Regions from separate parts of the Bacillus sp. Pc3 genome, predicted to be linked through region 3. Evidence: riboswitches for the same ligand, from Rfam matches in the RefSeq annotation. Region 3 holds a riboswitch; each other region holds the start of a gene.

Region 1 (8,084 bases), 170 kb from region 3:
TGTTCGGAGGCAAGGCGGGACTTGTTGAGCTTCCGCAATGTCTTTTAAACCCGGGAGATACCATTCTGGTGCCTGATCCCGGATATCCTGATTACTGGTCAGGCGTCGCCCTTGCAAAAGCGAAAATGGAAATGATGCCGCTGACGGAAGAAAGAGGGTTTCTCCCTGATTACAGCGTAATTCCTGAAAAGGTGCGGAGCGAGGCGAAGCTGCTGTATCTCAATTATCCGAATAATCCGACCGGCGCTGTGGCGACAGAGGCGTTTTTTGAGGAGACGGTCGGTTTTGCGGAGCAAAACGGCATTTGTGTCGTTCATGATTTCGCGTACGGAGCCGTCGGCTTTGACGGGCATAAACCGCTGAGCTTTTTGCAGACCGAAGGCGCAAAAGAGACGGGAATCGAAATCTATACCTTGTCCAAAACGTATAATATGGCGGGCTGGCGGGTCGGATTTGCTGTCGGAAACGCTTCTGTCATCGAAGCGATCAACCTTTATCAGGATCATATGTTTGTCAGCCTGTTTCCCGCGGCGCAGCAGGCGGCGGCAGCCGCACTTTTAGCGGATCAGGCATGCGTCGCGGCGCAAAATGACAGATATGAATCGAGACGCAATGCATGGATTAAAGCCTGCCGCGATATCGGCTGGGATGTAACGGCTCCGGCGGGCTCTTTTTTTGCATGGCTCCCTGTGCCTGACGGTTATACGTCACAGTCGTTTTCAGACCTGCTGCTCGAGAAAGCGGATGTCGCGGTCGCTGCCGGAAACGGGTTCGGAAAATGGGGGGAAGGCTATATAAGAGTCGGTCTTCTGACAAGTGAAGAAAGACTTAAAGAAGCTGCGGAACGGATCGGGAAACTGAATCTTTTCACCCGAAAAAGCATTGACATATCAGAATAACAATGCGATAATTCAAAATACTTTATAAAATCATTATTCTTATCAAGAGCAGGCAGAGGGACGAGCCCGATGAAGCCCGGCAACCGACTGATAAAGCACGGTGCTAATTCTTGCAGCAGGAGCTGAGAGATAAGATTCGGACATAACACGAAGCCTCTTTCTGCTCATACGGAAGAGGTTTTTTTATGTTTTGCGAAAGAAAGAGAGGCGTTCACGCATGAGCGAAGTATTGGCAACATATCTTCTGACAGACACAACGGACAGTGAAAAGCGGGCGGAACAGATTGCGGCGGGGCTGACGGTAGGCTCCTGGACTGACCTGCCCCTGGTGAAGCAGGAACAGCTCAGAAAACATAAAGGGCGGGTCGTAAAAGTTGAGGAGAAAGAAGGAACCTCAGAAAACGAAACACAATCCGTCATCACCATCGCCTATCCCGAGGCGAACTTTTCAAGAGATATTCCGGCCGTCCTGACGACGGTATTCGGAAAGCTGTCACTGGACGGAAAAATAAAATTGACTGATCTTGAATTTTCCGAAGGGTTTAAACGCTCCCTTCCCGGGCCGAAATTCGGTATATACGGCATCCGCAAACTGCTGGGCGAATTTGAAAGACCGCTTCTGATGAGCATATTTAAAGGCGTGATCGGACGGGATCTCGCCGACATTAAAGAACAGCTCAGACAGCAGGCGCTCGGCGGCGTGGATCTTATTAAAGATGACGAAATTTTCTTTGAAAATGAACTGGCTCCGTTTGAAACCCGCATTATCGAAGGAAAACAAGTCCTGAAGGAAACCCGGGAGGAGACGGGGCATAAAACGCTGTATGCCGTAAACCTTACGGGAAGGACCGCTGAATTGCGGGATAAAGCGAGGCGCGCGGCAGAACTCGGGGCGGACGCGCTTTTATTGAATGTGTTCGCTTACGGTTTAGATGTGATGCAGAGCCTTGCTGAAGACAGGGAAATCCCGCTTCCGATCATGGCGCATCCGGCAGTCAGCGGCGCGTTCACATCATCTCCCGTTTACGGCTTGTCGCATGCGCTTTTGCTCGGCAAGCTGAACCGCTATTGCGGCGCTGATTTCAGTTTATTTCCGTCACCTTACGGATCCGTTGCTCTTCCGAAGGAGTCCGCGCTTGCAATCCATGATGAATGTGTAAAAGACGATGTCTTTCATCCGTCGTTTGCCGTCCCATCAGCAGGCATTCACCCCGGTATGGTGCCATTGTTGATGCGCGATTTCGGCATCGATCACATCATCAATGCCGGCGGAGGCATTCACGGCCATCCGAAAGGAGCCGAGGGCGGGGGAAAAGCGTTCCGCGCCATCATTGATGCGGTGCTTGAAGCGCAGCCGATTGAAGAAAAAGCCGCGTCGTGCAAAGATCTTCAGCTCGCATTAGACAAATGGGGAAGGGTGGAAGCCGTATGACCCGCACACCGCTGATTATTTGTGATTTCGACGGAACGGTCACCATGAACGACAACATTGTCAGCATGATGAAACAATTCGCGCCTCCTGAGTGGCTTGAATTAAAAGACGGTGTTCTGTCTAAAAGCATATCAATCCAAGAAGGAGTCGGACGGATGTTCGGACTGCTGCCGAGCAGCTTAAAAGAAGAACTGACCGGCTTTATTCTGAAGGATGCGAAAATACGGGACGGCTTTTTGGATTTTGTCTCGTTTGTCCGGTCAAACGGCCTCCCGTTTTATATCGTAAGCGGGGGAATGGACTTTTTTGTGCATCCGCTTTTGGAAGGGATCGTAGAAAAGGAGCGGATTTTCTGCAATCATGCATCCTTTGACAATGAATATATTCATATAGACTGGCCGCACGCCTGTGACGGAGACTGTACCAATCAATGCGGCTGCTGCAAACCGTCAGTCATCCGTAAGCTATCCGATCAGCAGAAATTTCTCATTATGATCGGTGATTCGGTCACGGATGTCGAGGCTGCAAAGTTGTCCGATATGTGCTTTGCGAGAGATTATCTTTTGACTGAATGCAAAGAACTCGGCCTCCGGCATCTGCCTTTTCAAGATTTTTATGAGGTGAAAACAGGCATTGAAAACATCGGGGAGGTGCAGGCATGGCTGCAAAAGAAGAACGCTGGCGCGAACTTGCCGAGGTAAAACGCGAGCTGGCCGAAAGAGACTGGTTCCCGGCAACGAGCGGGAATCTTTCCATCAAAGTATCCGACGGGCCGCTGACTTTTCTCGTTACGGCGAGCGGAAAAGACAAACGAAAAGAAACAGACGAAGATTTTCTCTTAATCGATGAGTACGGGAAGCCCGCTGAGACCGGCCATTCTTTAAAACCTTCAGCGGAAACGCTTCTCCATACTTACTTATACCAAAAGACAGACGCGGGCTGCTGTCTGCATGTCCATACCGTCAATAATAATGTCATCTCAGAGCTTTACGGGGATGAAAAACAAATCACTTTTCAGGGGCAGGAGATAATTAAGGCGCTCGGATTATGGGAGGAAAACGCGTCCGTGACCGTTCCGATCATTGACAATCCGGCGCACATCCCGGCATTGGCCGAAAACTTCGCGCACCATGCGGACGCCGGATCAGGCGCGGTGTTAATCCGCAATCACGGCATTACGGCATGGGGGCGGACCGCATTTGAAGCGAAAAGGGTGCTGGAAGCCTATGAATTTTTATTCAGCTGTCACCTCAAGCTTCTGTCACTTCGGCCGCAGCTGGTAAAATAAAAGGAGGAATAGAAAATGGCGACCATCAGAATTCATGACGAAAAAAATACGCTCATTGAACATCAGGAAGAAGTAGCGCGCTTCTTAGACGAACAAGAGGTGATCTATGAGCAGTGGAACATTGAAAAACTTCCGTCTGAGCTTTCGGAAAAATACGACCTAACCGAAGATGAAAAAGAACGGATTCTCGCGGCGTTTGACACGGAGATTCAGGACATTTCAGCCCGGCGCGGATATCAGTCTCAGGATGTCATTTCTTTATCAGACACCACGCCGAATCTTGATGAATTATTAAAAAACTTCCAAAGAGAACATCACCACACGGATGATGAAGTCCGCTTTATCGTCAGCGGACACGGCATCTTCGTCATTCAAGGCAAAGACGGCACATTTTTCGACGTCCGTTTAAATCCGGGAGATTTGATTTCAGTTCCGGAGAACATCCGCCACTACTTTACGCTTCAGGAAGACCGCCGGGTCGTCGCAATCCGAATCTTCGTGACGACTGAGGGCTGGGTGCCGATTTACGAAAATGAAAGTGTGCAAAACTGATAGACGCCCGAACCTCTCATGCACCGCCGGCATGAGAGGTTTTTTATTGTAATATAAAGTCAGCTGTGGCTGTTTTTTAAATCTTGAATATGCCGCATTCTGTTTATATCATTACCCGAATGGGTATTATTCTCGTATTCATGCTAAAGATTCCAATATGAAATGAAAAAATAAGTTATTTAGTAAAAAAATGTTTACAAATAAAGTATAATCTGTAATAATGCTCAATAACCCAATCAAACTTGTTTCCTATTCTTTTAGCGGTGAGGGGTGAAGTGAATGGGCAGTTATTCTGAACAAGAAAAATTGCTTGTATCTATTGATAAAAAAAGAAAAATGATGATAGATGCGGCTAACAGGCAAGGGTTTACAGGATATGACACGATCAGGCACAGCCAGGAACTGGACTGTCTGATGAACGCGTATCAGCAGCTGGTAAACCGTGATCGTACACATCACCAAGGAATACAGGGCCTTGTGAAGAAAATAGGCTTGTTCTCCCGCGGTGACGTCATGCCTGCATATGAAGCAAACAAATGATTGATGATAAAACAGATAACGAAGACTGAATGCGCTTCCTGATCAAGCGCCGCATCCGAAAGATGACCGCGTACAGTCAGCACATTTTTCCGCTGGCACGGCTCACGAAGCGCCTCGTACTATCTGCCGGCTATGATGCCGTTCCTCTGGTATATCCTCTTACACATACTCTTCTTTAAATAAAAAACACCCCGATCAGGGTGTTTTTTTCATCGAGAAGCGGCAGGAAGGGTAATGGTGACCTCTGTGCCCTTATCGACTTCGCTTTGAATGTCAATCGAACCGCCGTACATCAGCATGATTCGTTTACATACGACAAGGCCGAGGCCGGTGCCTTTTTCCTTTGACGTTACAAACGGAAGAAAAATGTGTTCAAGCATATCTTCAGAAATGCCCATTCCGTTGTCGGCCACCTTAATGACTGCTTTATGATCGCGGGCTTCTAAATAGATGGACAGCCGGCCGCCTTCCTGCATGGATTCCAGCGCGTTTTTCGCGACATTTAAAATCACCTGTTTAATATGGTCTTTCGTGCAGTTGACCTTGAGCGGCCGATTGACGAGTATCTCCACATTCACTTCCACATTGTATAGATTCCCTTCAGAATAAATAATCGGCATAATCTCATCAAGAATATCCTGCAGCGAGTTCACTTCCAACCGTTCGGCAGTGGGTTTTCCAAGCACTAAAAACTCACTGACAATCTGATTGATTCGTTTAATCTCCTGCTCAATAATTGAGAAATACAGCTGATCTTCCTCCGATTTGTATTTTTTCTGCAAAAGCTGAATGAAGCCGCTGATCCCTGTAAGCGGGTTGCGGATTTCATGGGCGGTGCTGGCGGCAAGCGTTCCGATCAGCTCCAATTTCTGCGCTTCATTTTGAGCGCGCTCCAGCTGGGTCTTGCGCTTAAGCAGATAATATTGAACGAGGATGAACAGAATATTCAGCAGCACGGCAATACTGGACATCGGCAGCAGCACGCTTTTGGTCAGCTCGTTCAGCTCAACCGGTTTCGGATAAACATTGATATTCCAATTAATATCATCCAGATAGCCGCTGACCGGTTTCACACCTTCTGATTGATCAGCCCGTCCGCTGGCAAATATCACTTTATTCTGATTGGTTGCCTTGACATAAACGTCAGGGCTCAGCATATTGATCATATTTCTCAAATAATCGACTTGTATGGCGGCTACTAAATAATCCGTGACTTCCCGTTTTGCGTCTAACACCGGCACGCAGATCGTGAAGATGCGCTGGCCTGTAATTCTGCTGGAGTAGTCATTTGTGATGACCGTTTTTTTCGTCTTTTTCGCCTTCGTAAAATACGGTCTGTCGGCCAAATTCACCTTTGATTTCAGATCAGTCGTGCTTGCGATGACATCACCTTTGGAATTCAGCATATACAGTCCGCTGAATCTGGGTTCATCCTCAAAAGCCTGATCGAGAATGTCAATGATCTTTTCTTCATTGACAGGCTTATCGACAGCGATCGCAAGTGTTGTCATCCGGGCTTTTGTTTCACCGATTAAATAATTGAGCTTATTGCGGTGAAGGTTGAGCATCATACTGGCTTCCTGTATGTGTTTATCGGCTATTTTCTGCTTTTCTTTTTCATAAATGAAAAAGCTGATAATAAGTGCCGGGATGATCACCAATATGAGATAAAGCTTGATCTTTCCCCGGGCACCTTTAAATGTATTCACTCTGCATCGCTCCAACATTACACTTGAATAGAGGTATTATATCATTTTTATACTTCTTTAATAAGAAAAAATAACCAAAATGATAGAAAAACAAATTATTTTATTAAGGTCTGACAAAAAGAAGAGAAATTTTGGAAACATTTTTGTTGACATTTTTCATTTTGTTTATTAATGTTTCTCTGTAACGGTTTCTTTTGTAAAAGGATGATTGAATGTATGACGGATAAAACAGAAAACTCATTGAAATTATTTATTGTACTGTCACGTGCGTACCGATCTATTAACGACCATATGAATAAACATATTCATAAGCACGGCCTGAACCCGACGGAATTTGCGGTGCTTGAGCTGCTGTACCACAAAGGCAAACAGCCGCTTCAGCAGATCGGCGACAAAATTTTATTAGCGAGCGGAAGTATTACATACGTTGTTGACAAATTAGAGAAAAAAGAACTTCTCATCAGAAAAGCCTCGCCGACTGACAGAAGAGTGACTTTCGCACAGATTTCCGAAAAGGGAATCCGTCTTTTGGACGATATTTTCCCTGATCATGCTGACGAAATTAAAGAAATGATCAGTGTGCTGAGTGATGAAGAGATAGAAATGTGTACGGAAATGCTGAAAAGAGTGGGGTTAAACGCTAAACATTTTCATCAGAAATAAAAAAGGAAGCCATTCTGAAAGGCTTCCTTTTTTATATTACTGATTTTGGTCGGTCGCGGCGTTTCTAGGCTGTATCAATACCTCGACGCGCCTGTTTTTGCTGCGCCCTTCGGCGGTTTTGTTCGACACGGCCGGTTTATACTCTCCGAAACCTTTGGCGCTGAATACTTTTGCGTCAAGTTTCGGGTTTTCTGTCAGAATAGCCATGAAGTTGACGGCCCGCATGACGCTTAAATGCCAGTTAGATTGATATTGTGAGTTTTTAATCGGTACATTGTCCGTATGTCCGCTGATAATAATGTTCCTTGGCGGATTCAGCACAAGGAGATTCGAGATTTCCTTGGCAAGCGGAATATCTTCCTGACGGATATCCGCCCGTCCGGAATCAAAAAAGATACTGTCTTTAATGGTAATTAAGAGTCCTTCTTTAGTCAGCTTTGTTTCCAGCTGAGTTTCAAGCTTTTTATTTTTTATAAATTGATTGACTTGCTTTTGCACGCCTTCAAGTTCTTCGCGGTCGGCTGCTTCTCTTTCTTTCTTTTTCTGTTCTTTATCTTTTTCCTTGTCTTTTTTTAACTGATCAACGCCGTCTTTTTCGTTTTCAGGAGGGGTGACGCTTGAATATTCAAGAACACCCGTGCCTCCGGTAAACACGGCGTTAAATGATTTAGACAGCATTTGGAATTTCGCCGCATCGACCGAGCTCATGGCGAACAATACAATGAACAGAGCCAAAAGAAGGGTGAGCAAATCCGCGTACGGGATCAGCCAAGACTCATCCACATGCTCGTCATCATGCTTCTTCTTCTTTTTTCTCGCCATTGTTTGCCTCTCCTTCTTGTTCAGCGACTTTTGCGCGTTCATTCGCAGGAAGATACATGAGAAGTTTTTGTTCGATCACTTTCGGGGCCTGTCCTTCAAGCACTGACAGAACGCCTTCGATCATGATTTCACGCAGTTTGACTTCCTGCTTTGATTTGCGTTTCAGTTTGTTGGCGAAG
Region 2 (8,084 bases), 160 kb from region 3:
TTTGCAAGCGAGCTCGGTGATTATAACGCCGGAAAATGGATTGAAACGCTTGAACAGACGAAGCCAAAGAAAAAAGAAGACGGCAAACAATAAAAAATACCTCTTAGGCGATAACGCTTAAGAGGTATTTTGCATTATTTCGAATAAGCACCGTTTCTTGTTCCTTTCACCGCTTCAAGCCAGCCGGTGATCCGCAGCTCAATAAACGGCTGTGCGGCCGTTTTCACCGCATTGCTGGAGAGAATGGACGTAAGAGCGGCCGTTAACATTAAGAGCATGACTAAATTCTGATAATCAGACAAGTGATCTTCAAGCCCGATCTGCCGCAGCGTTTTTATAATGAATCCATGCAGCAGATACACGTAAAACGTTCTCGTACCCCATTTCGTAAAGAAATAACGCTTTTGCGGAACGAGCGCCAAAAAGCTGAAAGTGGCGGCAAAGGCCAAAACATACCAGCCGATGCGCGACAGACCGCTCAACAGCGACACTGTGCCGAATGTAGAATAAGGCTCCGAACCGAACAGCCACGAGTAATCAAAATCAATACACCAGCATAAGAGGAAAACAATCCCCAGTACGCCCGCGGCAATCTGCCTGCCTCTTTTAGCCCGAAGCAAATCAAAGTGCTGTTTCTTTAAATAAAACCCGACAAGAAACATCGGTAGAAAAACAAACGTCCGTGAAAGACTCAGCGTGCTGCTGATAAAATCAAGATACCCGATCATGACGGCAAGCCCGCAGCTCGCCCCAAGCGCCCACATTTTCGGCAGCTTCGTAAAGGGGTAAAGCAGCAGATTCCAAAAGAATAAGCTGACTAAAAACCAGAGAGACCACTGCGGATCAATCGGATTGACGCTTGCCATGCTTTCATCCTGAATCAAATAGTAAAAAACTGAGTAAATGCCCTGAAAAATCAAGTACGGAATAATCAGCTTCACAGCCAGCTTCTTCACATAACCTTTCCGCTTAAAGTTTTTTGCGAAATAGCCGGAAACCAGGATAAAGGCCGGCATATGAAAAGTATAAATGAATTTGTAGAGATGGAGCATAAACTCATTTCCGTTAATAAATGACCGGAGGATATGGCCGAACACCACCAGAAAAATCAAGATAAACTTGGCGTTGTCAAAGTAACTGTCTCGCGATTTTGTCATAGCATCACCTTCTCTTCAAAAATCATCCACTGCATGATTATTTCCTGTTGGTGTTCATTTTAAAATAAAAAACAAAAAATTGAAGGAGGACAAAAGTGATTGTTAGGATGATGTAATGGGGAGGTAAGGATCGTAGAAAAAGACTTTAACTTGTCATATCATTGAAATTTTCTGAAATGTATAGGGCGAATGAAGGAAGATGAGGTATTTTGTAGAAATATTGAAGGATAGGTTTTTGAAGAAGGAGTGTACTGAATGGCTGAAACTCTGGATTTGCAAACAAAAGAGTCGCTGAAAGAGCAGCTGAAGCGGATGAAAGAGGAAAATGACCGCCTGAAGAGTGATTTGAACCGGTATCACGTGATTATGAATAACACGCTTGATGCCATTTTTATATGCCGTAAGGAAATGAAAATCGTCCAGGCGAACGAGGCTGCGGCCCGGATGATGCAGATTGAGGCAGAGAACCTCATTAACCGCTCCGTCCTGGATTTTTTATATTCCGTGCCTCAGGAAGAACTGAATAAGGCCGTGAAAAAGTTTTTAAAAAAAGGCCATCTGTGGAAAGAGGTGCCGATTAAGCTTGACAGCGGCGCGACGAAATACATTGAATTCCTCGCCAGAGACGGAATTGGGGAGGATTATTTTTTTGTGGTGATGAGGGATATCTCCTCTAAAAAAATATTAGAGCGCGAATTCTCCATGAACGAGCAGCTGTTTAAAGATTTGTTTGACAGGGCTGTCGACGGCATCGTGCTGTTTGATAAGGACGGCGGGTTTATTGATGCGAACCTCTCTTTTTGCAAAAGCTTTGAGATCGGCCAGAATGAATTGTCCCATCTGTCGCTCCGCCATTTTACCGACGGAGAAAACAAAAAGCATCTGAAAGAAATCTGGGAAACCCTCCGCAGAAAAGGAAACGCCAAAGGAGAACTGCCCGTCAAGCTTCGGTCGGGCGAAGAGAAGCTGTTTGAATTTACGATTACGTCCAACTTAATCAGCGGGTTCTACATGTCCATTATGAGGGACATAACAGAGAAACGGTTGATGGAATTGAAACTTTTTAAAAGCGAAGAGCGATTCCGCGAAATTTTTGAAAACGCCATGGACGCGATTGTCATTTGGTCTGATGACGGAAAGATTGCCAAAGCAAACGAATCGGCGTGCCGCATTTTCGAACTGCCGATGGATAAGCTGGTGGAGACGAATTTATGTACGTTTATCGTTGATCCGCAGAAAAAATATAAGCAGATTAAGAAAAAATATGAAAAATACGGGGAAATCCGTGAAGAAATGCTGTTTCAGATGGCAAACGGCCAATTTAAAGAGCTGGAATTCACATCAAAACGAACCATACTTGAAGGTCAGCATTTAACCATTTTAAGAAATGTCAGCGATCGTAAGCGGATGGAAAAAGAATTGCGGGAAAGCGAGCTGAAATTCAGAAAAGTATTCAACGGCTCAATGGACGGCAAGGTCTTATTTGACAACCAATTCCGCATTATTGACGCGAATCCTCTCGCAAGCCGTATACTCGGTATGCCGGATGAGGAGCTGAGAGCGTACACCGTTCCGGATATTCTTTCTTTATTTGATATTGAAAACGCGGGTGTTCCCGCCAGAAAGATTGATTTAGAAGGAATGGATAATGAAATCCCCTTCCTGTTAAGCAGCAGCGACAGCCGCAAACTGGAATTCTCCTTCAAAAGAAATATCATTCAAAATATGAATCTGGCCATCTTTAAAGATGTCACAGAGGCCAAAGAGCTTGAAGAGAGGCTGCGGAAATCCGATACTCTTCATGTTGTAGGGGAGCTGGCGGCGGGCATCGCCCACGAAATCAGAAACCCGATGACGGCGCTGAAAGGGTTCATTCAGCTTCTTCAAGGAAGCATTGAAGGCGAATATTCTCTGTACTTTAACGTCATTACCTCAGAATTAAAACGCATCGAGTCTATCATCACTGAATTTTTAATTTTAGCGAAACCCCAGGCGATATTATATGAAGAAAAAGACGTGACGCAGATTATGAAAGACACGGCTGATCTTCTGAATGCCCAGGCCAATCTTGTCAATGTGCAGATCCATCTGAACCTGACCGGAAACATCCCGCCGATTTACTGTGAACCGAATCAATTAAAACAGGTGTTTATCAATATTTTAAAAAACGCCATTGAAGTCATGCCGGGCGGCGGCAATATCTACGTGACCATTCAGTCTTCTGATCAAGACCACATTTTGATTTCTATTCAAGATGAAGGAACAGGCATTTCCGAAGACAAATTAAAACGTCTGGGTGAACCATTTTACACGACAAAAGACAGGGGAACGGGTCTCGGTCTCATGGTCAGCTATAAAATCATCGAAGAGCATCAGGGACGCATTCATGTGGAAAGTGAAGAAGGGAAGGGCACCGTTTTTCATTTGACGCTTCCGATCCGGCAGAATACCGAAGAAAGAAGGAGCGGGGAATGATCTGTTTTACAAGTGTGAGAGCGCCGTTTGGAACCGTCATCATAACAGAGGAAGAGAGCTTTATTACCGGCCTGTTTCTCACCGGGGAAGATTTTGAGGAATGGCGGAAAGACGCGCCCGGCGTAAAGCCGTGCGAAACCGCTTTGCTGTCGGAGGCGAAACAGCAGCTGGCATCATATTTTTCAGGAGAAAGAAAGCAATTCTCTCTGCCTCTGAGACAAAAAGGCACACCCTTTCAGGAAAGGGTATGGAACGCGCTGACGATGATTCCTTACGGGGAATCCCGAAGCTACGGCGATATGGCTGAAGCGATCGGAAAACCGAAAGCGGTGCGCGCCATCGGACAAGCCAATAAACGAAACCGGCTGCCGATTTTGATCCCTTGCCATCGGGTAATCGGCAAAAACAGCGCCTTAACGGGATACGCGGGCACGAAGACGGATGTAAAAGCGGTGCTGCTGAACATCGAACAAATATCCTATAATGAAAAATAAAGCGTATGGCACGTTCCGTTTTTTCACGTCCGACATATCATTTTATTAAGTGAAAAAAGTTGGTCTGATGAAAAAGGAGGACGAAGCCTGATGAAAATGAGCCGTCCGCAAAAGATAGCCGGTTATGCAGAGCTGTTTTTTAAAATGCATCTCATTACAGCCGTCCAAAAAGATAAAGTGATTACATTGTGCAGACAAAAAAACCGCTGACATTGCCTGAGGCAATATCATCAGCGGTTTTTCAGCTCAGCTGGCAGTCAGCGAATAATTGTTCAATTTCTTCCGTGTAAGAGCCGGTCACAATTCCTTTCTCGGTTATAATGCCGGAAATCAGGCTGCCCGGCGTGATGTCAAAGGCCGGATTGAAGACCGGCACATCTTCGGGAGCGGTGCGTATGCCGGAGATCTGTCTGACTTCATTCGGATCTCTCTCTTCAATCGGAATCTGATCGCCGTTTTCAATCTGCAAGTCAAATGTCGAAAGCGGTGCGGCCACAAAAAACGGAATTTGAAAGGCGTTTGCCAAAATAGCGAGGCCGTACGTTCCGATTTTGTTGGCCGTATCACCGTTTTTTGCAATTCTGTCAGCGCCGACAATGACCGCAGAAATATGTTTTTCCTTCATTGTATGGGCGGCCATGCTGTCCGTAATGAGCGTGACATCAATTCCGCCCTGCATCAGCTCCCACGCCGTCAGCCGTGATCCTTGGAGAACGGGTCTTGTTTCACATGCGTAGATATGAAGGCCGAGATCTTTTTGTTTCGCTAAGTAAAAGGGAGCAAGCGCCGTACCGTATCGGCTTGTGGCAATCGAGCCCGCATTGCAGATGGTCATGATCTGGTCGCCTTTTTTAAAAAGGTGCAGCGCATTCTGGCCGATCATTCGGCATGTTTCTTCATCCTCAATCTGAATTTGAATGGCTTCATGAACGAGCGTTGTCTTCGCTTCATTGATTGAGATCGCATCCCTGATGGAATCCGTCAGTCTGTCAAGCGCCCACGCGAGGTTGACGGCAGTGGGCCTCGAACTGTTTAAATACGCTTTGACATCCGCGAACTGACGTCGGAAATCTGAAAGGTCGCGGGCTTCAAACGACTTGGCGGAGAGCGCGAGTCCGAACGCCGCGGTTATACCGATGGCCGGGGCGCCCCTTACTTTCAGCGTGACAATCGCGTCGAATACATCTTCCTTTGTTTCAAGTTCCGCATATTCAGTGACGTCGGGAAGCTTTTGCTGATTTAAAATGCGGATGTAGGTTTCTTTCCATTCTACAGAACGGGGGATGGCAAATTCATTGGTCATGCTGCATCATTCCTTTACACGGAGCTTAAATTGGTCCAGAACCTCGGTGATATGCTTCAGTTTTTTTCTGTTTTCGATATAATAGGCGCCGATGTCAAGCGCCAGCTTCTTCCGTTCGATTCGTTTGTCAAACGGAGTGATTTCATCTAAGTCAGCCACATGGGCGAGTCCGATCGTGCGCCGGATCAATTCGCATCCCGCAAAACCGACCGCTTCCTCAAACGCGTTTTTCAGTGTGTCTTCCAGCAGGTGTCTGCGGGAAGGCAAGCAGTCTTTCTCCCATGCTTCACTGAATGTTTTCACAAATGTATCCCATACGGCGGCAGTATGATCATATAACGGCTGTCTGTCGTCACCGTCGCGGCTGAGGGCGTTTAACAGCAGATTGGCGATAAATTGGCCGATGTCAAACCCGATCGGTCCGAAGAAAGCAAACTCGGGATCAATCACCTTTGTTTCATGTTCATCGGCGAAAATGCTTCCCGTGTGCAGATCGCCGTGAACCAATGTTTCCGCGGAATTCAGAAAGATGGCTTTCAATTCGTCAGCGCCTTCTTTCAGCCGGGAATTGTTCCAAACTTTTTCTGCGTATGGGCGCAGCTCCTTTTCAAAATCGTTTGTCTCATGGTCGAGAAACGGTTCTGTAAACACAAGCCTTTCCGTAATATTGCAAAGCTCAGGATTTGTAAACTGCTTTGCGAGCTGCTGCTTTACTTTCGCATCAAGCGCATAATCAGATGAGTAAAACAGCGTTTTCCCTAAAAATTCACCGATATGAACCGATAAGTTCGGATAATGCTGCCCTTCCAGCAGCCCTTTTCTTGAAATCCGCAAATGGGAGAGGTCTTCCATTACCGTGACGGCCATTTCAGTATCGGAATAGTAAACGGCCGGAACGAGGTGCGGCACGTGTTCGCCCTGGCGGATGAGGGCGCTGCTTTCGATTCTCGCCCGGTCAATGGTAAGCGGCCAGCTTTCACCGACGACTTTCGCGTAAGGAATCGCCTGTTTGATAATCAGTCCTTTTTTGTTTTCTTTATCGTAAACATGAAAGACGTAATTTAAATTGCCGTCGCCGATTTCACGGCATGTCAGAGTGCTTTTGTTTTGGAATAAGCCGAGCTTGACGGCTAACGCGGCGGCGGAGCTTTCTGTTAATTGTTCATAAAGACTTGTTTTAGTTGCTGACATGGATTTACCCTCCAATTATGTAGTGGCAGTAAGAGATCGTGACGGAGAATACGCCCGAAAAAAAGCCTCCTTCTCTGAAAGAGAAGGAGGCTGAAACAGTGCAGTCCGCCTCTTATCTCTCAGATAACATCTGATGGAATTAGCACCGTGCCTTATGAGACAATCGTCTCGGCGCAAAATGTACGCGCCCCATTTCACAATGGAATTACGGTCGGTTGCTGTTGGGGTCAAAAGGCCAATCCCTCGCCCAACTCTCGATAAGAGAAAAATATATTGATTTGTATCACAATTCGGATTAATCAGTTGATGAAAATATTAGCAGGTGCCGGATATTCTTGTCAACGTTTTTTTGAAAATTAATATAAATCACGCCGTAAGTCTTGGAAAACCGGAATGGTTCCGCGAACGGCCGCGCTTTCTGACACATCGATTTCCGCTCGGACTGCGCCTTCCGTCCGGTCTCCTTCGGCTAAAATCCGGCCCCACGGGTCAATAATCAGGCTGTGGCCGGCAAATTCATTATCGGGATTGGACCCCGTGCAGTTAGAGGCTGCGACAAAACATTGGTTTTCAATTGCTCTGGCGATAAGCAGGCTTCGCCAATGATCAAGGCGGGGCAGAGGCCATTCCGCAGAGATAAACAGGACATTCGCGCCCTGGGACGTATGCTTTCTGATCCATTCGGGGAAACGGATATCATAGCAGATAAGCCCGGCGCACTTGACACCGTCAAGCTCAAAGGAACCGTCGCTGTTTCCTGCTGACAAGTAAAGGTGTTCATCCATCAGCTGAAACAGATGGGCTTTCTGATACCGCTTCACGATCTGTCCGCTGTTATCGGCGATGTACATGGTGTTATAGACATTTTCGCCTTCTTTGACCGCAAAAGATCCGGCAACGAGGTGTACGTTGTATGTTTTTGCCGTTTCTTTAAGCCATTGTTCCGAAACTTTGCCGTTTTCATCCGCCAGCTGGTCTAGCCGTGTGAGATCATAGCCGGTCGTCCACAGCTCAGGAAGCACGATTACATCCGCATGGCGGCTTTCTTGCTCAATCAAAGATTCTGCTTTTTTAAAGTTTTCTGAAGGATTTCCGTATGAAATATCAAATTGCAAACAGGAAACGGTCCATTTCATTTTTTAACACCTCAAGTTTCTCTTTACTTTTTTTATTTAACCATATATGATGATGGACTATCATTTCAAGACATTTTTAGAAGGTGAAAATATGAACTTTGAAATCTCAGATGTACTCAAACAGCTGCCGGAACAATTTTTCGCATCATTGGTGCAAAAAGTGAATCAAAAGCTGAAAGAAGGCAGAGACGTCATCAATTTAGGGCAGGGAAACCCTGATCAGCCGACGCCTCAGCATATCGTTGAAGAAATGAAGCGCGCCGTCGAAAGGCCGGAAAATCATAAATACTCATCATTCCGGGGCGCTTACAGCTTCAAAAAAGCAGCC
Region 3 (8,084 bases):
GGTGAAAACGGTTCGGCCGCAGGCACTTTTTTCGGGCTTTTCCATTCTGAGACGATCGGTTTCGGATTCTCTGAAATCGCTTTTCCTTTCGGCAGGCGGAACATGCCGGCTTCCTTATACTCTTCTGTTTCTTTCTCCGCTAGTGGTTCCTTGGCCGCGCATGCTTTTTCACAGGCGGTGAAGTCTCCCTTTTGCCGGTGATAAAATGCCGGCTGCTCTAAAATCGAAAGCCGCATCAAGACGGGCTGCTCACAATGTGCGCAAAAAATATTTCCTTTCTGAGCTTCTTCAAAAAGGAATTGGTAATGTTCTCTAGAATATGTATGTAAATGTATCGTTCGGTTATTCAGTCGGGCGCATTTCAAAAAGGGGTCCTCCCATTAAAAGGTGTTCATCCATTTGATAGACAAAGAATATCATAACAAAAGAACAGCGTTTCAAAAAGTAAGATTAAGGGAAATGAAAAGCGAAGGGGAGGGGTACATATGATTTATGCAGGACGGATTCAAAACCAGCAGTATTCTCAATACGCAAACCGGGCAGCGGGTTATAAGCCTGATTACGCCGGCATTACGAAAGCGGCCGCCCTCGCCAATGACAGGGTGTACAGAGAGGTGGAGCGCCGCCAGGAAAACACCGCAGCCGCAGAAAAGAAAGTACATGAGGAAAAACGTAAGCGCTCTCTTTCCCGTCTGCCGCAAATCATGGGAAAAGGCCGGTTAATAAATCAATACGTGTGAAAAAGCCCGGATATATCCGGGTTTTTTTGAGTCGTATATATGAAAGATGCGGAAAGGAATGATTCAATTTGAGAAAGCTTTCATTATTAATTGCGGGGTTATTTCTTTTCGGCCTCTTTACTCCCGGAATGAAACCGGCAGACGCGGCGGAGGGCTCCGCAGCAAAAGGTGTCACTCTCACACAGCTGGCGCCGCATGTCTGGATGCATACAAGCATCGGTACGGCAGACGGAAGTCCCGTCCCTGCGAACGGATTGCTTCTTGAGACTTCCAAAGGAATCGTACTGATTGATACTCCGTGGAATGACAGTCTCACAGAGCAATTAATGACACAAATAAAAAAGCGGTTTCCCGGCAAAAGGATGACCGATGCCATTGTGACACACGCCCATGATGATCGTATCGGCGGTCTGAACACCCTGTACAAATACGGTGTAAAGGTGCACAGCACGAAGCTGACCGCCGACTTCGCCCGACAGCAGGGATATGACCGGCCGCTCGGAGATCTGAAAAACGTGACAAAGCTGCAGTTTGGCGATATGAAAATTGAAACGTTTTATCCGGGAAAAGGGCATACGGAAGACAATATGACCGTCTGGCTGACTGAGGATAAGCTCTTATTCGGCGGTTGCTTAATCAAGGCTTTAGAAACAAAGGAAATCGTGCCTACTCCGGGCTTTTATCCGGATCAGTGGCCGCGCGCCGTCCGCAAAGTCATGAAAAGATATCAGGACATCAGCATTGTCGTTCCGGGGCATGGCAGTCCGGGGGATGACCGTCTGCTGCCGCATACGATAAGCCTTCTGAAAGAAACGTAATAAAGAAGACCGGCGCTCCCATTACGGAGTGCCGGCTTTTTTTATCTCTTCCTGATTTTCATAAAACTGAGGAAAGCAAGTGCAAGCGCCAAAACGGTATATCCCGCTATCGGCCAAATATGCTGATGAAAGGAAGAATAATCTCCGGTTATGACTTCCTGGGCCAGCTCGATCGAGTGAATAAACGGTAAGGCATAAGCGATATGTTTGAATGTGTCACCGAGCAGGCTCACCTCCATCCAAGCCCCGCCCAGAAACTGCACGAGTGTAATATAAATCGTTCCGATACCTGAAATTTGTTTGTCCGTAAACACAGCCCCTAAACATAAACCGAAGAAAACGGACATCATCGCAATCGGCAGCAAGACAGCGATACCTGCGAGAAGATTCATCCACTCGGCGGATAAACCGGCAGCAGCAGCTGCGATAAAACAAATGACGATTTGTAAAATGGCTAACGGCATCATCGGCATTGCATAACCGATGACATAATCGGCTGTTTTTAAAGGGGAAGCAAACAAACGGGTCAAAAGGGCGGTCTGTTTGTCTTTTGCGATCAGCAATGCAGAGAACATCGTAAGGAAAGCGAAACCGAAAACAATGAGTCCGGGTGCTAAATGCTGAATTTTAAAGGTATCAAGCGGCGCATTTTTTTCAATCGCCGTAAACAGAAACAATAGAATAACAGGCAGTGCGATTCCAAGGATAATAGACAGGGGGTCACGAAAAATTTCTTTGCGGTTGCGAATGGCGAAATCAAGCATAAAGACCCGCCTCCCCGTCACAAATCGCTAAAAAGGCATCTTCAAATGTAGCTGAATGAGTTTGCTTTTTCAGGGCCTCCGCCGTACCCAGTGCTTTTAAAGTCCCATTTTCTAAAATGCAAATACGATCTGCCAGGGCTTCAGCCTCTTCTAAATAGTGTGTCGTTAAAATAATCGTCATGTCACCCTTTAATGCCTCAAGATTTTTCCACAACTCGCGGCGCGAACGGACGTCCAGCCCTAATGTCGGCTCATCTAAGAAATAAATATCCGGCTTGGTGATCATTCCCATTGCGATGCTGAGCCGGCGCTGCATTCCTCCTGATAATGTTTTGGTTTTTGCTCTTTCTTTCTCTTTTAATTGAAACAATTCGAGCATCTCATCTGTTCTTTTTTTTGCTTCTTTTTTCGGAATTCCGTAGACACCGGCTATAAACTCTAAGTTTTCCCGTACGGTTAGATGAGGAGCGATAGCTGTTTCCTGCGGGGACATATTCAATTTCGGTTTTATTTTATCTAAATCAGTCAAAATACTGTGTCCAAGCACTGATGCATCACCGTCATCCGGAGAAAGGAGTCCGCAAAGCATACTGATTAATGTCGTTTTTCCGGCTCCGTTCTCACCGAGTAAAGCAAAAAATTCCCCTTTCTCAACTGAGAACTCAAGACGGTCAACGGCGGCGGTTTCTTTATAATGTTTCGTTAATTGCTTCAGCTCAATCGCGTGCATTTACTCATCCTCGCTATCTGCGTCGATTTGCTTAGCGTTTAAAATATCTTTTGCAAACTCGAAAAAGAGTTCTTGTTTAACAAGTGCGATACCTTGCTGGTCATCCCCAAGCATAAGCAGTGAATCCCCCGGATTTATATCGAAAACATCTCTTGCTTCTTTAGGAATGACAATCTGTCCTTTTGTGCCCACTTTAACAGTCCCGAATATGTGTTTTCCTTTTGGTGCCGTCATGTTTATCCCTCCGAAATATGAATTGTATTTTTTGTATGAATTGTAATACTTCGTATACTAAACATACATTAACCTTCCATAAAATGCAATAAAATTCATGAAATAGTATTATTTTCATAAAAAAAGCACTCCTGCCATATAACAGGAGTGCTTTTGATTTTATCGTTTGTGTTCCTTTATCATTTCCAGATGGGGGATGCCCGCATCGAGAAATTCTTCGCCGGATGTGACGCGGTATCCTTGTTTTTCGTAAAACGGAACGGCCTGCGTCTGCGCATGTAAGATAAAGCTGTCGGCGCCCTTGGCTGCCGCCGCTTTTTCAAGCGCCTGCATAATGATGGCTCCGACGCCTAAAGAACGATGGCTTTTCATCACGCAGATGCGCTCTAATTTTCCATGCCCGTTTTTCAAGCGCCATCTGCCGGCTCCGACCGGCTGGCCGCCGTCATATATGACTATATGCTCTGACGTGTCTTCGAATTGATCAATCTCTTCTTCTTCCGGAACGTGCTGTTCTTTAACAAAGACCTCTTTTCTGACGAAAAAAGCGTCGTTCAGCTGTTTTTCAGTTTTTGCGATGATGGATTCCAAGCAGTTATTCTCCTCCGCCTAATAAAAATGTTTCGTACACAGTCCATGAGCCGTTATCCAGCTGATAGAGCAAGTGAAAACGGTCGATGACTTCTTCGTGGGAAATGTCCAGCATTTTCAGCTGTCCGAGTACGTCGGAATGTTCATCTGACGACAGCTTCTGGCCGACCGTGACATGCGGAACGAAGCTGTATTCCGGCTCGCCGGATAATGCTCCTGAGTAGCATTTCTCACTCAGAGATTTTAATTCCTCCGTCGGCTCTGCTTTCATATATATCACATTATTCACAGGAGAAAACGAGCTGTATTTTGTGATTTTCAGAACGAGCGGATGCGACTCTTTCGCCGTCTGTCTCAGCTGTGATACGACCTGCTCGATTTCCTGTTCTGTCGCTTCAAACGGATCTCTTACCGTCAGATGCGGCGGAATGAGCGCATAGCTCGGGTCGTAGCGTTTCCGGTACGAATTAGCGAGATCCTGTAATTTTTTTGATGGAAATAAAACAATACCGTATTTCATGAAAGTTCCCTCCTTAAATGAATGGTTACAGCATTTTTTTCAGCGCCGGCGTGATGAGCGGCTGCCAGTAGGTCCATTTATGATCCCCGTCGAAGGTTTCATACGTGTATTCAGACTGTTTGCTTTCCAGCAGCTGTTTGAGCTCTTCGTTCGGCGCGGTGAAATCAAGAACCTGGCCGTCTGTCGTGTGAACGCCGGTTTCTTTTTCTCCGATTTGATGATAAACGGAAATCTGTTTGAGATCCTCCGACTGCCGGACGGCATCCAGCACGTGCCCGTCAACATACGGAGACTGCATGATGACGTTTCCAAACATGTTCGGATAGTCAATCGCCGTCATAAGCGAAACGGTTCCGCCGAGGGAATCCCCGATCATGGTGCGGCCGTATCCGACTTGATAAGTCGGGTATTCTTTGTCGATAAAAGGAACGAGCTCATTTGCGATAAATCGCTTATATGAGGCGAATTTAGAGCCTTCTGGATGGTATGTGTTTCTTCGCTCCCGCACATTTTTATAAGGGACGCCGATAATGATGCAGCGGTCAATTTCCCCTTTTGACATAAGCTCTTCCGCCTGCCGCCCGATTCTCCCTAATCTGAAATAATCATGGCCGTCCTGAGCGATGACCGTATGATATTTATACAGAGGGGAGAAGGTGGCGGGCAGGTAGACCAAAACGGTCATTTCCTCTTCAAGCTCATGGGAGAAAAGTTTTTTCTCATGAATGATTCCGTTTTTTGATGCCACTTCGCATTCCTCCAGGCCGCTTCTTGTCTTGATGGTTTTTTCCTATTGTACCATGAATTATTAGAAATTTCTTTCTTCAGATGCACTTCTTGCGAGAGTTCAGATAAATAAAAAGTTATTGAAATTCATTTTATAGTGCGTTAATATAGAACAATCAGAAAATACAAAACAATATTCTTATCACGAGAGGTGGAGGGACTGGCCCTTTGAAACCTCAGCAACCGGTTTGCTTTGCCGCGGGAAGGCAAAGTGCCAAGGTGCTAAATCCAGCAAGCGATTCACATGCTTGGAAGATAAGAGGAAGAGAAAAGCTCCTTCTTCTTATGAAGAGGGGGCTTTTTTATTTTTGAAAAAGGATGGTGCTTACTGATGACGCAGCATGTTGATACAAAATTAGCCCAAATCGGAAATAGAAGCGAAGAAGCAACGGGAACGGTCAGTCCGCCGATTTATCTGTCCACCGCTTACCGACATAGAGGAATTGGAGAATCTACAGGTTTTGATTACGTGCGCACGAAAAACCCGACACGCCAGCTCGTTGAAGACGCTATCGCCGTGTTGGAACACGGTGCGAGAGGCTTTGCTTTCAGCTCGGGAATGGCAGCCATTCAAACGATTATGGCTTTATTTAAAAGCGGGGATGAATTGATTGTATCCTCCGATTTATACGGAGGCACGTACCGTTTGTTTGAAAACGAATGGAGAAAATACGGCTTAAGCTTTATTTACGATGATTTCAGCGATGAAGACTGTTTACGCTCCAAAATAACGGAAAACACGAAAGCGGTATTTGTTGAAACACCGACAAACCCGTTAATGCAGGAGGCGGACATTGAAAAAATCGCCCGGATTACGAAAGAAGCCGGCCTGCTTTTGATTGTGGATAATACGTTTTATACCCCGGTGCTCCAGCGCCCGCTTGAACTGGGAGCGGACATCGTCATTCACAGCGCCACAAAATATTTAGGCGGGCACAATGATCTCCTTGCCGGTCTGGCTGTCGTAAAGGATGAAGAGCTCGGCGAGATCATGTTTAATCACCAAAATGCGATCGGCGCGGTTCTTTCGCCGTTTGATTCGTGGCTTTTAATGAGAGGGATGAAAACACTCGGACTCAGAATGCGCCGTCATGAAGATAACGCCCGTGAACTTGCAGAATTTTTAGAACAGGAAGAAGAAATCGCCGATGTGTTATATCCCGGAAAAGGCGGGATGCTGTCTTTCCGGCTGCAAAAAGAGGAATGGGTCAATCCGTTTTTAAAGGCGCTGAAAACGATCTGTTTCGCAGAAAGTCTCGGCGGGGTGGAAAGCTTTATTACATACCCCGCGACACAGACGCACATGGATATTCCTGAAGACATCCGTATTGCAAACGGCGTCTGCAACCGTCTGCTGAGATTTTCAGTGGGCATTGAACATGCAGAAGATTTGAAGCGGGATGTAAAGCAGGCATTACAGCAAGTAAAAGAGGGGGGCCGTGTCATATGAGTAATCACAATTGGACGCTGGAAACCCAGCTCGTGCACAATCCATTTAAAACAGACGGAGCCACCGGAGCCGTCAGCGTCCCGATCCAGCATGCTTCCACATTCCATCAGTCTTCATTTGAAGAATTCGGGACATATGACTACAGCCGCTCAGGCACACCGACAAGAACAGCGCTTGAAGAAACGATCGCAGGTCTTGAAGGCGGAACGAGAGGCTTTGCTTTCAGCTCGGGAATGGCGGCGATTTCGACGGCGTTTCTGCTCTTATCCCAAGGCGACCATGTCCTCGTCACGGAGGATGTGTACGGCGGAACATTCCGCATGGTGACTGAGGTTCTGTCCCGTTTCGGAATTGAACATACCTTTGTCGATATGACGGACACAGAAGCGGTCGCCCGAACCATCCGCCCGAACACGAAAGCCATCTATATGGAAACACCGTCAAATCCGACGCTCGGCATCACGGATATTAAGGGCGTCGTCAAACTGGCAAAGGATCACGGCTGTCTGACATACCTTGACAATACTTTCATGACGCCTGCTCTGCAGCGTCCGCTTGATCTCGGTGTAGATATCGTGCTCCACAGTGCGACGAAATTTTTAAGCGGACACAGTGACGTGCTGTCAGGCCTTGCCGCCGTAAAAGATGAAGAGCTCGGCAATCAGCTGTATAAGCTGCAAAACTCATTTGGAGCGGTGCTCGGCGTTCAGGACTGTTGGCTCGTATTGAGAGGCTTAAAAACATTGCAGGTCAGACTGGAAAAAGCGAGCCGGACGGCTGAGCGGCTGGCTGCCTATTTTGACGGGCATCCCGCCGTCAAAAACGTTTACTATCCCGGCCTTGCCGGACACCCGGGAGCCGATACCCATAAACGGCAAGCGAGCGGAGCGGGCGCCGTCCTGTCCTTTGAATTGGAAAGCAAAGAAGCCGTCAAAAAGCTGGTCGAAAACGTATCGCTTCCGGTATTTGCCGTCAGCCTCGGCGCCGTCGAATCCATTCTCTCATACCCTGCAGCCATGTCGCATGCCGCCATGCCGAAAGCTGAGAGGGAGAAACGCGGCATCACAGACGGCCTTCTGCGCCTGAGCGTCGGAGTCGAAAACGCCGAAGATTTAGAGCGGGACTTCGAACAGGCATTAAAAAAAATAACCCCTGCCCAAGTGAGATCATAAACGAAAAGGGCGCCGTCAATTTTGCAACGCGCCCTTTTTTTATTTTAGATAAAAAAAGTGTTGACGAATGAGAAATCAGGATATATAATTATAAATGTCAGAGAGACAACAACATACCCAGCAACATATACATATCATGATTCCGTAGCTCAGCTGGGAGAGCGCTACCTTGACAGGGTAGAGGTCGCTGGTTCGAGCCCAGTCGGAATCATACACTGCGGTTAGAGGCGTTATATCAACGTTTCTAGCCGTTTTTTATTGCGTTGACTTAGTCGATGA
Region 4 (6,650 bases), 1.3 Mb from region 3:
AAAAGAGACTCAGTAGGGACACAATATATCCAGAAAAAAGCGTCTGACGGCGGCGTTATCGTAGCTGTACAATACACAGTTAAAAATGTTTCAAAGAAGCCTATTAGCTCTTTCTCCATTCCGAGCGTGAAACTAGTAGATTCTGAAGGAACTTCCTATGATCCGGATATTGACGCTTCATCGACTTATGCAACGGAAACAAAAGTGAACAACAGTAAAATTTTAAGTGACCTGAACCCGAACATTAAGGTCACTGGAGTGAAAGCCTTTGAAGTTGATAAAGACGCATACTCTAAAGGCACTTGGAAAATAAAATTCAGCAACGATGTTGAAGTAAAAGTTAAATAATGATCATAACAAAAGAGACCTTCATCATTTGAAGGTCTCTTTCTTTTTACGCCTTTTGGTACCCGTTCACATTGGAGGACTGCCACTTCCAAGAGTCGGCGCACATTTCTTCAAGCCCGCGCTTTGCTTCCCAGCCTAATTCAGCCTTCGCTTTTGCCGGGTCTGCGAAGCATGCGGCGATGTCTCCCGGGCGCCGGTCGGCAAAACGGTACGGCACTTCTTTTCCCGATACTTTTTCAAACGCCTTGACCATCTCCAGAACGCTGTAGCCTCTTCCCGTGCCGAGATTATAGGCGTCGGCGCCCGTTGTGTTCAGCACCTTTTCAAGCGCTCTGACATGCCCCTCGGCAAGGTCAACGACATGGATGTAATCCCGCACGCCGGTGCCGTCCTTTGTCGGATAATCATTGCCGAACACCTGCAATTGCTCAAGCTTGCCGACAGCGACTTGTGCGACGTACGGCATTAAATTATTCGGGATGCCGTTCGGGTCTTCTCCGATCCGGCCGCTCGGGTGCGCGCCGAACGGATTAAAGTAGCGGAGCAGCGCAATGCTCCATTCAGAGTCCGCTTTATGCAGATCGCGTAAAATCTGTTCCAGCATCAGCTTTGTCTGCCCGTAAGGATTGGTCGCGCTTAAAGGAAAATCCTCAGTGATCGGCGTTGTTTCCGGAACGCCGTAAACCGTCGCTGAAGAACTGAAGACGATTTTTTTCACGCCGTGTTCCTGCATGGCTTCACATAAAATAAACGTTCCCGTCAGATTATTATGATAATAACGGAGCGGAACAGCCACAGACTCACCGACGGCTTTTAATCCCGCAAAATGAATGACGGCTTCAATCTCATTTTCAGCAAACACACGGTGAACGGCGTCACGGTCAAGGAGATCCGCTTCATAAAACACAAGCCCTTTTCCGGTAATGTCTTTCACACGCTCCAATGCTTCCGGTGAACTGTTTGACAGATTATCCAGAACCACGATGTCATAGCCGCCGTTTAACAGCTCGACACATGTGTGGCTTCCAATATAACCCGCTCCGCCTGTCACTAAAATCGCCATGAAGAAAGCCTCCCCTATTGAATGAATTGACCATATTATATCGGTTTTTTCTTCCTCAATCATCCATTTCCAAAAAGTTTAATCGTTTAGTCATCGTTTCTTCATAATTTATTTTCATTCGCGTAAAAAACAGAGCCCTCGATTCAAACGGGTTGTGAAATAGAAATCCCTCCCCCGCGCATGGTAAGATAAGACAAAGGAGATGACGGTATGAAAAATGAAATCATTGAACGCTTTACCTCTTACGTAAAAGTCGATACACAGTCTGACGAAAACAATGAAAACTGCCCTTCAACCCCCGGCCAGCTGACATTGGCCAACATGCTGGCAGATGAATTAAAGTCGATCGGCATGACAGAAATCACAGTCGATGACAACGGGTACGTCATGGCGACTCTGCCGGCGAATACGGATAAAGACGTGCCGACTGTCGGTTTTCTGGCTCACGTGGACACCGCGACCGATTTTACCGGGAAAAATGTGAATCCTCAGATTATTGAAAGCTACGACGGCCATGATATCGTTCTGAATGACAAACTCAATGTCGTCCTGTCGCCTGAGCAATTCCCGGAGCTTTCCCGCTATAAAGGCCAGACGCTGATTACAACAGACGGCACGACGCTGCTCGGAGCCGACAACAAAGCGGGCATTGCCGAAATCATGACGGCAATGGCGTACTTGATCAAACATCCGGATATCAAACACGGAACGATCCGGGTCGCGTTCACGCCCGATGAAGAAATCGGCAGAGGCCCTCACAAATTCGATGTCGCCCGCTTCAACGCCGCATTCGCCTACACGATAGACGGAGGCCCCCTCGGCGAACTGCAATATGAAAGCTTTAACGCAGCCGCCGCAAAGCTTACTTGTTACGGAAAAAGCGTCCACCCGGGGACGGCGAAAAACAAAATGGTCAACGCTTCAAAAATCGCGATGGAATTTCATCATGCGCTGCCGAAAGAAGAAGCGCCGGAATATACGGAAGGGTATGAAGGCTTCTATCATTTACTTTCCATGGACGGAGACGTTTCTGAAGCCGCCCTGTCGTACATCATCAGAGACTTTGACAGAGACCGCTTTGCAGAACGAAAAGAATATATGCAGAAAACCGCCGATGCGCTAGCGGCCAAATACGGCAAGGAAAGCATCAAGCTTGAACTGCGTGATCAATACTACAACATGAGAGAAAAAATCGAACCGGTCAAAGAGATAGTCGATGTCGCGTATCAAGCCATGAAAAACCTCGACATCGAACCGATTATCGAACCGATCCGGGGCGGAACCGACGGATCACAGCTCTCTTACATGGGACTGCCGACACCGAACATTTTCACGGGCGGCCAAAACTTCCACGGAAAATATGAATACATTTCCGTCGATCATATGGAAAAGGCGGTAAACGTCATTGTTGAAATCGCCAGGCTCTTTGAAGAGCGCGCTTAAAACCAAAGCCCCCTGCTTTGGTTTTTTTCTTTCACATGAAACCTTTCCTTCTTTCTTTCCGTATATAAGGTATGAAATGGAAAGAAGGAGTGAAGACTATGGCAAGAGGGACTGTAGCGAAAGAATTGAAAAAAACCTTAAAAGACCCGCGTGTTCTGGAGACAAAATCAAACCCTTTTAAAAAACTGCGGAAAATGTTCAAACGATTTTTTTAAGATAACATCTCGTTTTCTTTAAAAAAATAAAGAAAGCGCTGTCAACTTGCAGTCATCTGTTAGAAGCAGTTATTTTGCATATCATAAGGTTTTTTAGGGTACTGAATAACACAAGGCAAACGAAAACACCGAAGTAGTTAATTAGACACTTACAAAAGATAGTGAAAAAGTTATATAAACGATCATCATTCATCAGCCGATACAATCTATAGAACCACAACAAGAGCAAAATTTCTTCAACCCATAGTCATTTTTACGGAAAATGACATTATTTTTTAAAAAAGTGACAATTGTTTGAATACTTTTCGTTTGTTTTTTCGTACAATAATAATACCAAAACTTTTTTTGGGAGGTATGTAAAATGATGCTACTTATTTTCGCTGCTTTGACAGGGTATCTTGTTTTCTCTTTCAGTAAGGACAACCGCCGGAAAACGCCAAAGACAAGCCCGCTGGTGACAGCTGCCGACACGAATAACATCATTGATTTAAATGCGATCCGTCAAAAACGCCGGATGCCGCTATCATAAAAACGACAGCTGCCGCAAAATCGGCAGCCTTTTTTTATGCACCCGGCCGATATGAAACCTTCCGCCTCCTTTTTTCGTACAACATAAAAAAGGAGTTTTTTTATGTACCATTTTTACATCAAAGAGCGAATGTTTACGATTAAGAATCGTTTTCAAGTGTTTCTTGAAAGCGGAAAAGAAGTCTACAATGTTGAAGGAAAGCTGTTTTCATTCGGTGATGAACTGAAGCTGACTGATTTGGACGGCCGCACGCTTGCCAGCGTCAATCAGAAACTGATGTCGCTCGTTCCCCGTTACGAGATTTCCGTCAGCGGCAAACCCGTCTGCCAAGTCATCAAGAAAGTCACGTTTTTCAAACCGAAATTTGAAATTTCCGGACTCGGCTGGGATCTTACCGGCGATGTGTGGGGCCGGAATTTTCAAGTGACAGACGGAAAATCAAACCGGATGACCGTCACCAAATCATGGATGAGCTGGGGCGATTCCTATCATTTGCAGATTGAAAAGGAAGAGGATATTGCTCTTTGTCTTGCGATCGCCATCGTGATAGATATGATTCTATTTGAGGGTGACAAATAAAAATATTTATCGAAATATATTGACAATATAAGATAATATACTAAGATTAAGAGTATTACAGTTTATTCTGAAAAATATCATATTTCCTTATCAAGAGAGGTGGAGGGACTGGCCCTATGATACCCGGCAACCGCTGTTCAGCAGAATGGTGCTAAATCCTGAAGATAAGGTTGAGATTTGCGGACGCAAGCTCTTCCCTATCCGAGGGAAGAGTTTTTTTATATTTCATCAGGAAAGAAGGAATCGTTCATGTCACAGCAAAACACAGAACAACCATTGCATACTCTTCTAAGAAAAAACCCGCCGTTTCGCGCGGATCAGGTCGGAAGCCTGCTGCGGCCGGCGGCTGTGAAGCAAGCCCGCCTGCAAAGAGCGGCGGGTGAGATTTCGGCAGAACAGCTGCGCGAAATCGAAAACAGAGAAATCATCCGCAGCGTGGAAAAGCAGAAAGAAACCGGCCTCAATGTCGTGACTGACGGCGAATTCCGCCGTGCCTGGTGGCATTTTGATTTTCTCGAAAATTTAGACGGCGTTGAGGCATTTACGCCTGAAAGCGGCATTCAGTTTCACAACGTACAGACGAAAGCGCGCGGCATTAAAGTAACGGGAGATATTGATTTTTCTCAGCATCCGATGCTCGAAGATTATAAATTCCTGCACAGCATTGCCGGCGATGCTGTTCCGAAAATGACCATCCCAAGTCCGAATATGCTGTTTTTCCGCGGAAAATTGGAAAAAGCGGCCTACCAGAATGATTACAAACAATTTCAGCACGATGTGTCAAAAGCGTATAAAAAAGCGATTCAAGCTTTCTATGACGCCGGGTGCCGCTACCTTCAGCTTGATGACACCGCATGGGCCGTTTTCTTATCTGAAGCGGGGCTTCGTCAGATTGAAGATTTCGGCACAACGCCGGATGAGCTGCGCAAGCTGTTTGCCGCTTCCATTAATGACGCGATCAAGGACCGCCCTGACGATCTGAAGGTTACGATGCATATCTGCCGCGGCAACTTCCAATCCACATGGACGGCTGAAGGCGGCTATGATGCAGCGGCTGAAACGATTTTTGACGGGCTTGACCTTGACGGATTGTTCCTGGAATATGATGATTCCCGCTCCGGAGGCTTTGAACCGCTCCGCTATGTCAAACGCTCTGATCTTCAGCTTGTGCTTGGATTGATTACATCAAAACATGGCGAACTTGAAGACAAGAACGCGATTAAACGCCGGATTGAAGAAGCTTCACAATATGTCAGCCTAAATCAGCTTTGCCTCAGCCCGCAATGCGGATTCGCCTCCACTGAGGAAGGAAACCTGATCACAGAAGAACAGCAATGGGCGAAACTTCGTCATGTCGTCAGCATTGCCGGTGAAGCCTGGAAATAAAAAAAAGACACGCGATCAGCGTGTCTTTTCTGTTTACAGAGGACCGTTTCCAATTAAAATATCGATATCTATCGTAATATCCGCCGCTTTCCGGCTGATAAACCGCCGGATGCTTTCATCAGTACATTTCCATGTTAAGGGCGTCATTTTCACAAGCCGCTCGAGGTCAGGCTGCGATAAGGTCTTCGTGTAACACAGCCGTTTGCGCTCAAAGGTTTGAAAGCCCGCTTGGAATCGTCCGGCCGCAGAATCGGCGGTGTCATTCCGCCGAGGACTGTCTCCGAAGAAGAATTCCCTTACTTCCTTCAAATAATCACGCCCCGGCACCGCTTTAATGACTGTGCCGCCCTTTCGTAAAAGCCTGCTGCATTCCTTGTAATTCCAAGGTGATAAAACAGACATCACGACATCAAAACAGCTGTCGGCAAACGGCGCATCCGCCACATCAGCGACGGCAAAAACAAAATGATCCCCGAAGGCCTTTGCGGCATGCAACACACCTTCTTTCGAGAGATCAATGCCGATTCCCGTCACGGAAAAAGCGGGCTGAAGCCATTTGCATACGGCGGCTAAATGAGAGCCTTCTCCGCATCCCGCATCCAATATCGCCGCCGTTTTTGTTTGCGGAGATTGAATGCGGCTGATGATGGCGGCGATCTCCTTTTGAACCGGGACAAAAAATTCCCGGCTGTCAAAAAGAGCGCGTCTCGCTTCGAACAGCTGCCTGTCATAGCGGGTTTTGACCGATTTATTGAGGAAATTCACATATCCTTGTTTTGATATATCAAATGTATGCCCGTGTCCGCACATCAAGCTTTGGAATTGTGAGACCGCCATGGCCGACCGGCATAGCGGACACCTGAATACGGACTGACATGATTGCAGTAATTCCGCGCGTTTTCTTTTTATAGACGTCAATAAAAACACCTCATTCATTCGTTATTCCGATGAAATGAAAAAGGCATAGACAAATAAACCTCGCAAAATTGGAAGTTTAACCTATTTATCTATACCTCTCATTATCTGTAACGAATGAACTGAATGATCATGAAAATGACCCCTTCTCTGCCGTCTTTTGAAGGCGGTG

What was found. Region 3 has a riboswitch for S-adenosylmethionine ahead of SB24_RS03905 (methionine biosynthesis PLP-dependent protein). Riboswitches for the same ligand answer to the same signal wherever they lie in the genome.
Region 1: linked by a shared signal. The riboswitch ahead of mtnW (2,3-diketo-5-methylthiopentyl-1-phosphate enolase) and the one ahead of SB24_RS03905 (methionine biosynthesis PLP-dependent protein) in region 3 are both predicted to bind S-adenosylmethionine.
Region 2: linked by a shared signal. The riboswitch ahead of mtnK (S-methyl-5-thioribose kinase) and the one ahead of SB24_RS03905 (methionine biosynthesis PLP-dependent protein) in region 3 are both predicted to bind S-adenosylmethionine.
Region 4: linked by a shared signal. The riboswitch ahead of SB24_RS10690 (5-methyltetrahydropteroyltriglutamate--homocysteine S-methyltransferase) and the one ahead of SB24_RS03905 (methionine biosynthesis PLP-dependent protein) in region 3 are both predicted to bind S-adenosylmethionine.

The regions. Positions count from the first base shown of each region.
Region 1 covers NZ_CP010406.1:753,378-761,461, reverse strand. The annotation lists gene SB24_RS03035 (pyridoxal phosphate-dependent aminotransferase) at 1-899, shown strand, start outside; SAM riboswitch class I at 936-1,035, shown strand; gene mtnW (2,3-diketo-5-methylthiopentyl-1-phosphate enolase) at 1,117-2,331, shown strand; gene mtnX (2-hydroxy-3-keto-5-methylthiopentenyl-1-phosphate phosphatase) at 2,328-3,032, shown strand; gene SB24_RS03020 (methylthioribulose 1-phosphate dehydratase) at 2,990-3,619, shown strand; gene SB24_RS03015 (1,2-dihydroxy-3-keto-5-methylthiopentene dioxygenase) at 3,635-4,171, shown strand; gene SB24_RS03010 (aspartyl-phosphate phosphatase Spo0E) at 4,451-4,711, shown strand; gene SB24_RS03005 (sporulation kinase KinD) at 4,921-6,438, opposite strand; gene SB24_RS03000 (MarR family transcriptional regulator MhqR) at 6,637-7,083, shown strand; gene motB (flagellar motor protein MotB) at 7,120-7,905, opposite strand; gene motA (flagellar motor stator protein MotA) at 7,877-8,084, opposite strand, start outside.
Region 2 covers NZ_CP010406.1:761,523-769,606, reverse strand. The annotation lists gene SB24_RS19890 (hypothetical protein) at 1-93, shown strand, start outside; gene SB24_RS03065 (acyltransferase family protein) at 135-1,157, opposite strand; gene SB24_RS03060 (PAS domain-containing sensor histidine kinase) at 1,413-3,632, shown strand; gene SB24_RS03055 (methylated-DNA--[protein]-cysteine S-methyltransferase) at 3,629-4,126, shown strand; gene mtnA (S-methyl-5-thioribose-1-phosphate isomerase) at 4,368-5,429, opposite strand; gene mtnK (S-methyl-5-thioribose kinase) at 5,436-6,620, opposite strand; SAM riboswitch class I at 6,730-6,884, opposite strand; gene SB24_RS03040 (carbon-nitrogen family hydrolase) at 6,977-7,756, opposite strand; gene SB24_RS03035 (pyridoxal phosphate-dependent aminotransferase) at 7,848-8,084, shown strand, end outside.
Region 3 covers NZ_CP010406.1:919,834-927,917, reverse strand. The annotation lists gene SB24_RS03950 (ATP-dependent helicase) at 1-365, opposite strand, end outside; gene SB24_RS03945 (hypothetical protein) at 486-740, shown strand; gene bla (subclass B1 metallo-beta-lactamase) at 809-1,558, shown strand; gene SB24_RS03935 (ABC transporter permease) at 1,600-2,322, opposite strand; gene SB24_RS03930 (ABC transporter ATP-binding protein) at 2,315-3,052, opposite strand; gene SB24_RS03925 (AbrB/MazE/SpoVT family DNA-binding domain-containing protein) at 3,053-3,286, opposite strand; gene SB24_RS03920 (GNAT family N-acetyltransferase) at 3,446-3,877, opposite strand; gene SB24_RS03915 (YjcG family protein) at 3,882-4,397, opposite strand; gene SB24_RS03910 (esterase family protein) at 4,423-5,145, opposite strand; SAM riboswitch class I at 5,320-5,445, shown strand; partial or broken gene SB24_RS03905 (methionine biosynthesis PLP-dependent protein) at 5,515-6,637, shown strand; gene metC (cystathionine beta-lyase) at 6,630-7,805, shown strand; tRNA gene SB24_RS03895 (tRNA-Val) at 7,944-8,016, shown strand.
Region 4 covers NZ_CP010406.1:2,253,713-2,260,362, reverse strand. The annotation lists gene SB24_RS10710 (DUF4352 domain-containing protein) at 1-348, shown strand, start outside; gene galE (UDP-glucose 4-epimerase GalE) at 395-1,411, opposite strand; gene pepT (peptidase T) at 1,622-2,854, shown strand; gene SB24_RS20230 (hypothetical protein) at 3,431-3,598, shown strand; gene SB24_RS10695 (LURP-one-related/scramblase family protein) at 3,701-4,177, shown strand; SAM riboswitch class I at 4,262-4,348, shown strand; gene SB24_RS10690 (5-methyltetrahydropteroyltriglutamate--homocysteine S-methyltransferase) at 4,427-5,563, shown strand; gene SB24_RS10685 (methyltransferase domain-containing protein) at 5,597-6,481, opposite strand.